DNA from 3 places in the Paenibacillus sp. V4I5 genome. Region 3 is predicted to be linked to each of the others. Evidence: riboswitches for the same ligand, from Rfam matches in the RefSeq annotation. Region 3 holds a riboswitch; each other region holds the start of a gene.
The links. Region 3 has a riboswitch for cyclic di-GMP ahead of QFZ78_RS23595 (OmpL47-type beta-barrel domain-containing protein). Riboswitches for the same ligand answer to the same signal wherever they lie in the genome.
Positions count from the first base shown of each region.

Region 1 (3,283 bases), 3.0 Mb from region 3:
CCGCTATCGATCCAATTGATTAGTACGAACGCAGCAATTATGACGGCAGCAAGAAAGAAGAATATGCGATGTACCAAACCAGTAATGTAGATAAAAGCTGCAACCGTAAGAGCAAGGAAAACCAAGAGAATAGGAACATTTTCCGTAAAAACAGCCGCTCCCGCGCCAAGCAGCAGTCCACTAATGAGAATCGTGTATCGCACTAATGCATTTAGTTTTTTCGCTATGATCATCGCAATGACAGTGACAAAACCAAAACCTATCAATACATTCTCCGGTTCATCAAATCCTAGTACAACTGTAACGATCCCAATGATCGTCAAGCTTCCCAGAATCGAACCAATAATGATGACTGATACAGTGAGAACACGGACGACCCATTTGGTAAAATCGCCATCCGGCTTTGCTTGATCCGAAGCTTCTAGATCTGAGTGATTTTCCGGATCCAAATGCTTGGATGCAGGATTCCAAGAACGAATAAAGTTCATGAAATTTACATTCGCAAAGATGAACAAGATAATAAACAACAAGCTGGCAATGAAAAACAACTCGTTATAATGCTGGATAATAAGCTCGATATATTTGACGGTCACCGAGATCGATACCCACAAACCCGCAAACAATAGATAAGCTTTGTTCCTCGTCTTGTGTGTATAGTAAATCGCTATCGCAAGTACTAGGACGAGAGGTAAGTTCATAAAGACACCGTACTTTTCGTACTCTTGTGAATTGGAAGCCACGACTAAAACAGCCATCCCAACTTGAAAAGAGATCCATTTGAGAAAAGACGATTGCAAAAGCCCCTGCTCGGTCAGAACATACAAGATGCCATTCGCAATGGAGATTCCGAGCCAGATGGCAATTTGGATGATTTCCGCATCTGAACTCCCTCCCCAACGTCCAAAGAAATAAATCCCATAAGCGAGATGGCCCAAAATATAGGCCAGTGCATAGTAGGGCTGCCATCTAGTTAATAGGGCAAGTAAAAATGCCGGAATGAACCATACGGCGAACAAGCTGTAACTGTCAGCATGAGAATTGTAGGTTTGCCCAATGAGCCCAACACCTACACCGAAGGATATACAGCTCGCAAACAGGCTAAGTTTACTTAGAAACTGCCTGCCATTTTGGCGAGAAAGCCATACTGATAAGCCGTAAAAGCCCATAATGAGCACAAAGATAGGAATGAATTTCTCCCAGCGGTTTAATTTCTCCCAATTCGTAGCAAAAAAATATACAATGGCGGTTAGTAGAGCACTAGCTCCCAATACATAGCCTAGTTGAATCGTAACAAATTTAGATTTCATGATGATATTCCTCCTCTCGCTTACTTCTTATTGTACTAGAGATGTTCAGTTTGAGAAGTACTATCTATTCCTAGTACCAGATCATTAGCCTATGGATGACAAGACTTTAAAATAACAAAAAAGCCAGCACTAGGCTGGCAAGTATCGAATGAAGAAAGCCGTTATATTCAATCTGTATTCTTAAACTTTTGAACAGAACTTTGCAGTACAACAGCCATATCAGATAGTTGGCGAATCGCTGAGGTTATTTCCTGAATGGAAGCACTTTGCTCTTGAGCCGCCGCCGCCACTTCCTCGTAGCCTGCAGATTGTTCCTCAGTAATTCCAGAGATTTTCTGCATGGCGTTAGAAATAGTCTCAAAGGATCTTTCCGCTCTCTCTAATGTATGGATCAAGTGGTCTGTCCGATTGGAGAAAACAGAAATTCCATTAAAAATAACTTTAAAACTTTCATACGTATCGTTAATCCAGCTTTGACCTTGTTCAACGGCTTGATTTCCTTGAACAATGCTCTCCATGACAAGAATGCTGTCATTTTGGGTACTGGAAACGAGCTCGGTGATTGAGCTTGCGGCTTTCGTGGATTGCTCCGCCAGTAGTCCCTCTAGCTTTGCGTCCCTATTTTTCAATAGGTTTGCCATTATAAAGTTGTAGGTGAAAATTCCCATCTTCGACAATAATCGACAACAAAACTTTACAATTTTATACATTAGTATAGTATAGTAATATAAATAAAACAACACAATTTTCCAGTATTGTTTGTAAAGATAGTATATTGTAACTATATTGCTTTTTTAACATTTTCCCTAACCAAAGGTAAAATAGGATCAAAACTCTCTCTCAAGACAGATATACCAATCCATTTATGCAATACAACGATAGAAACTTTTAGAGTCTTTCTAGGACTTTTATCACGCATATAAAATGAAGAAAAGCTTCGTCACGATTTCCTAACAAGGAGTCGGACAAAGCTTATTTTCACACCTCAGTTGCGGTGCATGTCTGCTATGAAATCGTTTGCGCAGCATCCATATTCCCCTGTGAATGCAGATATAATTGCTCGTAATAGCCACGAAGCGCAAGTAATTGAGCATGGTTCCCTTCTTCAACAATTTTCCCCTGACTCATTACAATGATGCGGTTAGCATGCATAATGGTCGAGATGCGATGCGCGATAACAAGTGTCGTTCTTCCCTCAGCAACGACCTGCAGCGCGGATTGAATCAACTGCTCCGTTTGTGAATCCAAATTCGCTGTAGCTTCATCTAGAATTAGTACTTTCGGCTGGAATACGATAATTCGCGCGAACGAGATCAGCTGTCTCTCTCCTGCGGAAAGCCCGCTTCCTCTCTCGGATATGCGTGTCTCATAACCATCCTTCATTCGTGAAATGAGAATGTCTGCCCCAACCATCCGGCATGCCTCTATAACTTCCTCACGCGTTATGGTTTCATCGAACATCCGGACATTGTCCAGAATACTGCCTGCGTATAAGTACGGTTCCTGCTGCACAAGTCCAACCATACGATGGAGTACGGCCTGCGGGATATCACGAAGATCCGTGCCATCAATGCGGATACTTCCCTCCTGCACATCATAAAAGCGGCAAAGCAGACTAATCAGCGAGCTCTTACCAGCACCCGTCGTCCCCACAATACCAATCAATTCGCCGGGTTCAATATGAAGCTCTAGATCCTCAATAACAGTTGTATCCTTCAAATAACCAAAATGCACATGGTTGAAATGAATGTCCCCTTTCACGTCGGGCAACGAGGGCGGCGACACGCCTTCCTTATCCCTTACTTCCGGTTGAATGGAGAAGATATTCCAAATTCGATTGACAGACACCGTCGTAGATTGAAGGGTATTCCACTGCTGAGTAATGTTATTAATCGGTTGAAAAAACTGTCGGATATACGTAATGAAAGCATACAAAACACCGAATTCAATGGTTTTATCGAAAACAGCAATACCGC
Region 1 covers NZ_JAUSZB010000002.1:1,769,848-1,773,130, forward strand. Annotated here, with positions in the region: gene QFZ78_RS10245 (GDYXXLXY domain-containing protein) at 1-1,307, opposite strand, end outside; gene QFZ78_RS10250 (hypothetical protein) at 1,475-1,825, opposite strand; cyclic di-GMP riboswitch class I at 1,862-1,956, opposite strand; gene QFZ78_RS10255 (ABC transporter ATP-binding protein) at 2,313-3,283, opposite strand, start outside.
Region 1: linked by a shared signal. The riboswitch ahead of QFZ78_RS10250 (hypothetical protein) and the one ahead of QFZ78_RS23595 (OmpL47-type beta-barrel domain-containing protein) in region 3 are both predicted to bind cyclic di-GMP.

Region 2 (3,283 bases), 2.1 Mb from region 3:
CCTTGCCTCAGGCTGGTTAATTCGCAGCGGAGGATTCGGAAATGAAAACAACTCGATCTGCTGCTCGGTCTTCCCGATGCGTAGATCCAACTTATAGGAGTCACGTTCTGCACGATATGTTTCGTGTATGACTGTTAATCCAAGTAAGTCGACATAGAAGTGTTTCGATCGCTCATAATTGGAGCTGATGATCGCCACATGATGAATTTGTTCTAACTCCACTCCATTGCCCCCTGTCCCCATTTCGTGAAAAACCGCTTTCCGGGAACTCCCCATCCTGCGGTCCGTTTCACTTATTTTATCCGTCTGTTCTCATCGTTTCAACAATTTTCTTCAAAACTTCCTCAGCGTGCACATAGTCAACTTGGCAAGTACCAGCTGCACGATGACCGCCTCCACCATTTTGGAGCATCAAATTGCCAATATTCGTTTTGGACGAGCGATTCACAATGCTGTGACCACAAGCAAAGACGCAGTTTTGTTTATTTCGGCCATCGACGACCCAAATCGAGATATTTTGCTCCGGATAAAGGGCATACACCATGAAACGGTTCCCTGGATAGATGGTTTCCACATCACGAAGGTCGGTAATAATAACATTGCCTTCCGTCCGCGTATAGGTTTGAAGCATATCACGATATAAGGCATCTAACTCAAAATATCGCGAAACACGCTCTTTCACATCTGGTAATTCCATAATCTCATGAACGGACATCGTTGCACAGTGCTCCACAAGATCTTCCATCAATTGATAATTACTAATCCGATAATCGCGATAACGGCCTAAACCCGTTCGAGCATCCATGATAAAAGATAATAAATCCCATCCGCTTGGGTTCAAAATATCTTCTTTGCTGAACTGCGCCGAATCCGCTTTATCTACCCCACGCATAATATCATCGATATCACCGAAGGTCTCAGGCCCTCCATAGTAATCATAAACAACACGTGCCGCACTTGGCGCGATACGGGTTTCCCCTTTGAATTCAATCTTTTCGCCCATCCGCTCAAGTTCACTGGAATGATGATCGAACCACAAGCCACAACCCGCTACATAAGGGACATTGGCCAAAATATCGTTTTCCGAAACCTCTATCAAACCGTCCTGCATATCTTTGGGATGGACGAATTTCATTTCATCCACCATGTTTAACTTTTTGAAAAGCATCGCGCATACTAATCCGTCAAAATCCGAACGAGTGATTAATCTCATGCTATGTATCCCCCTAAAAATAGTTCCAAAGCACTACTAAAACCTACAATCATTATATCAGTTTTTGTCAATTTGTGACAATCATTTTGTCTTTATAAATCCCTTACAGCTGGTAATAAAAAAACGGTACGCCTAGATAGGCTGTACCGTTCTTAATTTGGATGATAAACATTGATAAAGCCTTGTCAAAAATGCTTCAATTTGCGACATCGGCGGCATTTTCACAGAAAGTTTAACCTCGCCCTTCCAGTAGAAAATCAAGATGCTATTGTTTCTCCCGTGAAACATTTCAACATCCCAACAATTTTCATTTAATGCGTATTCTTCCCGATTAATCATGAGCTTTGGTCCATCCGAGGAAGGCACCAAACGGGCAACATGATTACCACATAGCGAGGTCACTTTTTGTTCTTCTTGTTGTATTCCTTCTGATTGCATGCTGCTGGATCCTCCTTTTATTTTTACATGAATTTGTTATGACAGAGAAAAACCCCACCATAGTGAACCGATCGGAGGGGTTCTGATGTTGATACCCAATCGTTCGGCGGCTGGCTGGCTGCGAGTCCGGTTTGCAGGACAAGGAAGCCCCTTTAGCTTTGCGTCACTGGCTTTCGCCAGCTTTGCCTTTGTCGAGATGTCTTGCTACATATCTGAAGAACTAAGAGTAATAAATATGTACACTCTCAAGGATACGGGAAGTCGTTTTGAAATCGAATAGTTCCTAAGAACTAATTTTGCATTATTTTTCAAAAAAATTCTTTTTTCGACGTATTTTTCGCCATCATTTGACGAATTGAGCCTCTCCAGTAGAAAATGGATCCCGTAATTGTAAGAACAGCCATAAGAACATATAACGTATCTCCACCATAAGAAACGAGCAAGAACCCACCTACCCAGGGTCCAATAAAGTGGCCTATGTTCGTTAATGTTTGAGCGCCAAAATAGGTGCCACGCATATGCTCGGGAGCTAATTTGTCAATCAACATATTAGCAGCGGGGTAATTTAGAATCTCGCCAAGGGTGAAAATACCCATCGAAATAATTAGCCATACCAGCGAGTGGGAAAATGCAAAGCCGACATCCCCTAACGCAAACATTAGGTTGCCAATTACAATTGCAGCGACTGGCGTGTACTTTTCGGCCAACCGAGTAAGTGGAATCTGCATGACAATGACCACAATCGCATTCACACTCATCAAGATCGCAAACATTTTCACGCCATCGACAAAACTCTGCTCCAAATATTGCGAAAGTGTCACCATCACCTGGGAGTATCCGATAGCTCCAATAATGCCACCAAAGATATACAAGCGAAAAGTCATATCACTGCGAATCACTCGCACAGCAGAACCGAAAGTAACCGAAGATTTCTTCTCACCCTCGATTTTCTTGATGCCAAAAGCGATGAGCAGTGCGTAAAGAGTGACCGCATAAATAAAATAAATGATTCCTGTGATGAGAAAAGGCAGCGCACCGTTCATCGTAGCGAAAAAGGCACCCAAAAGTGGCCCGACTGCAACACCAAGATTAATAGCCATATACCGCATCGAAAATACTTTAAGTCGCTTAGCAGGTTCTGTGAGATCTGCCATCAACGCCTGCGACACGGGCTCATAAAAGGATCGGCACAAGCCGTTCAGCATATTGAGCAGCATAAACAGAATTGGTAATTTAACCATGCCGAAGCCTAAGAACACGAACGCCCAGCCGAAAAGCGCCGCCAGCATGATAATGCGCCTTCCGAATCGGTCCGATAAGGTGCCCCCAATAAAACCGCCTACGGTCCCAGCCAAAGAACCCATCCCAATGACAATTCCGATCATCACCGCACTCATCGACGTATGTCTGGCTAAATAAATCGCGAGAAACGGCAAACTCATAGAGGACGCGGCCCTAGCCATAACGGTTCCAAGTATTAACGTATGTACAATGGGATGATAAGAATTTAGAAAACCACGCAATCGATTCATTAGAGATGACTCCTATCGCTGTTTAATTTACCGAAGGTCAAAGAAATCGACACCGAATTCCAATTATACACGAAAAATGACGATATGTGTCTCCAATTTG
Region 2 covers NZ_JAUSZB010000002.1:2,668,427-2,671,709, forward strand. Annotated here, with positions in the region: gene gloA2 (SMU1112c/YaeR family gloxylase I-like metalloprotein) at 1-222, opposite strand, end outside; gene QFZ78_RS14050 (DHH family phosphoesterase) at 299-1,213, opposite strand; gene QFZ78_RS14055 (hypothetical protein) at 1,346-1,651, opposite strand; cyclic di-GMP riboswitch class I at 1,754-1,848, opposite strand; gene QFZ78_RS14060 (MDR family MFS transporter) at 1,960-3,183, opposite strand.
Region 2: linked by a shared signal. The riboswitch ahead of QFZ78_RS14055 (hypothetical protein) and the one ahead of QFZ78_RS23595 (OmpL47-type beta-barrel domain-containing protein) in region 3 are both predicted to bind cyclic di-GMP.

Region 3 (3,283 bases):
ATACGTATGATTTCCTGCCACTACATTTGTTAAAGTAGTTGTTAAAAATAGTCCCGACTTCCTAAGAACCTTTTGATTATCTATGAGTTCATATACATTGTAGCTTGTTGCATTTGTTGCAGCTGTCCAAGTAAGAACAATGTCATTCCCTTTTTGAATCTTATACGCAAGATTAGTTGGAGGCACTATGATCGGATAAACGACGGTAAAGGATACCTGAGTGCCCTCTGCTGATTCACCGAAACGGCTTGATACCGAGTGAACCTCATATTTGTATTCCCCTGCAGGCATATTCGTGTGTGTCACGGTTGTCCCTGTTACTGTGCTCTTTAAAATTCGTTGTCCATCTACAACCTGATACACTTTATAGCTGTTCGCATTGGTTGCAGTTGCCCATGTCAATACGATGTCATTCCCATTTTGAATCTTATATGCAAAATTATCCGGCCGTAGCATTGGCACATCTGCTAGTGTAAATGAGACCACGCTACCTTCCACAGACTCACCAAAACGACTTGAGACGGAATGAACTTCATAATTATAATCCCCACTAGCCATCTTGGTGTATGTTACAGTCGTTCCTGTCACTGTACTCATTAAGACAGGTTGTCCATCAACGATTTGATATACTTTATAGCTATTAGCGTAAACTGCACTATTCCATGTTAATACGATATCGTTAAGGTTTTGAACTTTATATGTAAGATTACCAGGACTCGCCATCACAACAGCTTCTAATGGAACGGATACCAGACGCCCTTCGGCTGATTCACCGAATCGTGTTGAAAAGGAATGAATCTCATACGTATAATTCCCCGCTGGCATGTTCGTATAAGAAACAGTTGTTCCTGTTACTGTACTCTTCAACTCGGGCTTACCATCAACGATCTGGTACACTTTATAGGAATTAGCATTCGTAGCGCTTGTCCATGTTAGAACGATATCGTTGCCGTTTTGAATCTTGGATGTAAAGCTGTTAGGAGGCAGCATAGTTACCTCACCAACGGTTACGCTTATGCTACTGCTTTGTGTTGATTCGCCAAATCGATCACTGTAAGAACGAACTTCATAGCTGTAATCCCCGGATTCCATGCCGGTGTACTTTACATTTGTTCCGCTTACCGTGCTTTTAAGAACTAGTACAGCATCAATGATTTGAAATACTTTGTAATTCGTTGCGTATGGTACGGCACTCCAACTTAGATTAATATCATTAAAGTTTGTAACTGTAGATATTAGATTGCTTGGTGCCGTCATAACTGGATGAACCAGTTCAATTTGTTTTGTTGTAGATATAGATGATTCACCATACATGGAGTTAGCAGATGTTACTGCAAATGTATAGGTACCTGCAGTTGCATTAGTAATTGTATATGTACGTCCTGTTGTAGAAGTGACTAACGTCTGCTGACCGTTTCCATCAACATTGTAAAGCTTGTAAGATTGCGCGTGCTGGGAAGCTCCCCAATTTACCACGATATCATTTCCTTTTTGGACAGCAGCAGTTAACGTTGTCGGTGCCAGCATATCCGGATAGTCGATCGAAACGGTTATCGGTGCACTCGGTCCAGATTCTCCATCCGAGCTCAATGTTGATACAACATAACGGTACGAACCTTCTGAGAGGTCATTCCTCATATAGGTTGCACCAGTTACTGTGCCAAGCAGCATCAGCTGTCCTTCCGTTATTTCATAAAGATTGTAACCTGTCGCCCCGTATACCGGATCCCATGTAATCTTCACATCATCCGGGCTCAAAGCAGTGTAAGCTAGATTACTTGGCGGCAAGATTGAACTATTTGCTGCAAATGCACTGGCCGTCGAAAATAGTAATTGGAAAATGAGTAGAAATGATATCAATACCGACAACTTACTTTTCATTTTATTCGACATCGTTTTGTCCTACCTTTCGATTTGCATGGGTATTTAAGCCTAATAAAAAAGAACCTTTACAAGGTTCATAGAGGATCTTCTATGATTCCTTGTGGCAACCGGCTGCCATCCACGTTAACGAAACTGTGGTTAAGGCCCATAGCTTTGCGTATCATGGTTTCCCATGATTTGCCTTTATCACTGGGATATTGAGACTAGTACAATACTATACCTATCTCTATAATAGTACTTTTATGCTAGTAGTGTGAATAGGTATATATACCTATATCGGGATAATATGTCGAGAAAGATAGTTTGTCGCCGACTCTATACGGATAAACAAAAAAACCTCATGCCGCGGCAAAAGGTTTGAGAAGGGAATAATCAACTATTTCTTTTTATCAAAAAAAGCACCATACGGAGAAGACGAAGCACCATATCCTCCATACTGTTTATTAACAGCTTTACTAATTTTAATATTAGCTAGTTGGGATTCTAATTTTTTCATCTCCCGATCCATAATCGGGACTATCTTCTTATCAAATTCATAGGCAGGCTGAAGATAGGTTTGTTTTTGAGCTTCTGTTAAAGATACCCCTTCTGCAAACAGTCCTGATAACTGATCAATTATTACTTGTCTTTGATCCAAGAGCTCTATCCATTCCTCTGGTTCACTCTCTTCGTCTAGAACTCTCTCCTCCAAGGAAATAGTAAGCTTAAGTAAGTCGCTTAGCAAGGAATCCAGAGAAATAATATTCATTTATTCCTCTCCTTCTACACTCGTTGTTTGGACATAATCATAGCTTCCTTCCACGTATCACGAAACTGCGCGAATAAGTCTTCTATTTCGTCTAAAATAGACCCATCTTTATTGATGTTCGACTCAATCATTCGACGATTCATGTAATCATACATCATAAGAAGTTGTTCCGATATCGGGTAGGAACGATCTAACGTAATAACCAATTCACTGATAATATCCTGCACCCGAAGATTGAATTCGTTAGCTTTATCCAATTTTTTTTCTTGAAGAGCCAACTTTGTCTGTTTAATAAACTTAATTGCACCATTAAAGAGCAAAAGAGTTAGTTCTCCAGGAGTCGCTGTAGTCGCTTGATTGTTTTGATATTTCTGCGCTGCAGTAATCATGATTAATAGCTCCCTTTAATTCTTAGTTTGTTCAGCCAGATTGTTGTGCTAACCAACTGCTTTGGGAGTTAGCTTTACTCATCGCCGTTTCCATTGCACTAAACTGTTTCCAGTAGCGGTCTTCGATGTTTTTGAGGCGGGTTTCCCATTTATTTATGTCAATACCGATTCTTTTTAGATCTTTACCGATCGTACTGCTTTCTGAAAGAGAAACAGAGCTTCCTGCTTTTTCGGTGAGTTTACTCATGGAAGTATTAAGTTG
Region 3 covers NZ_JAUSZB010000002.1:4,728,101-4,731,383, reverse strand. Annotated here, with positions in the region: gene QFZ78_RS23595 (OmpL47-type beta-barrel domain-containing protein) at 1-1,893, opposite strand, end outside; cyclic di-GMP riboswitch class I at 1,984-2,076, opposite strand; gene fliT (flagellar protein FliT) at 2,261-2,632, opposite strand; gene fliS (flagellar export chaperone FliS) at 2,647-3,021, opposite strand; gene fliD (flagellar filament capping protein FliD) at 3,053-3,283, opposite strand, start outside.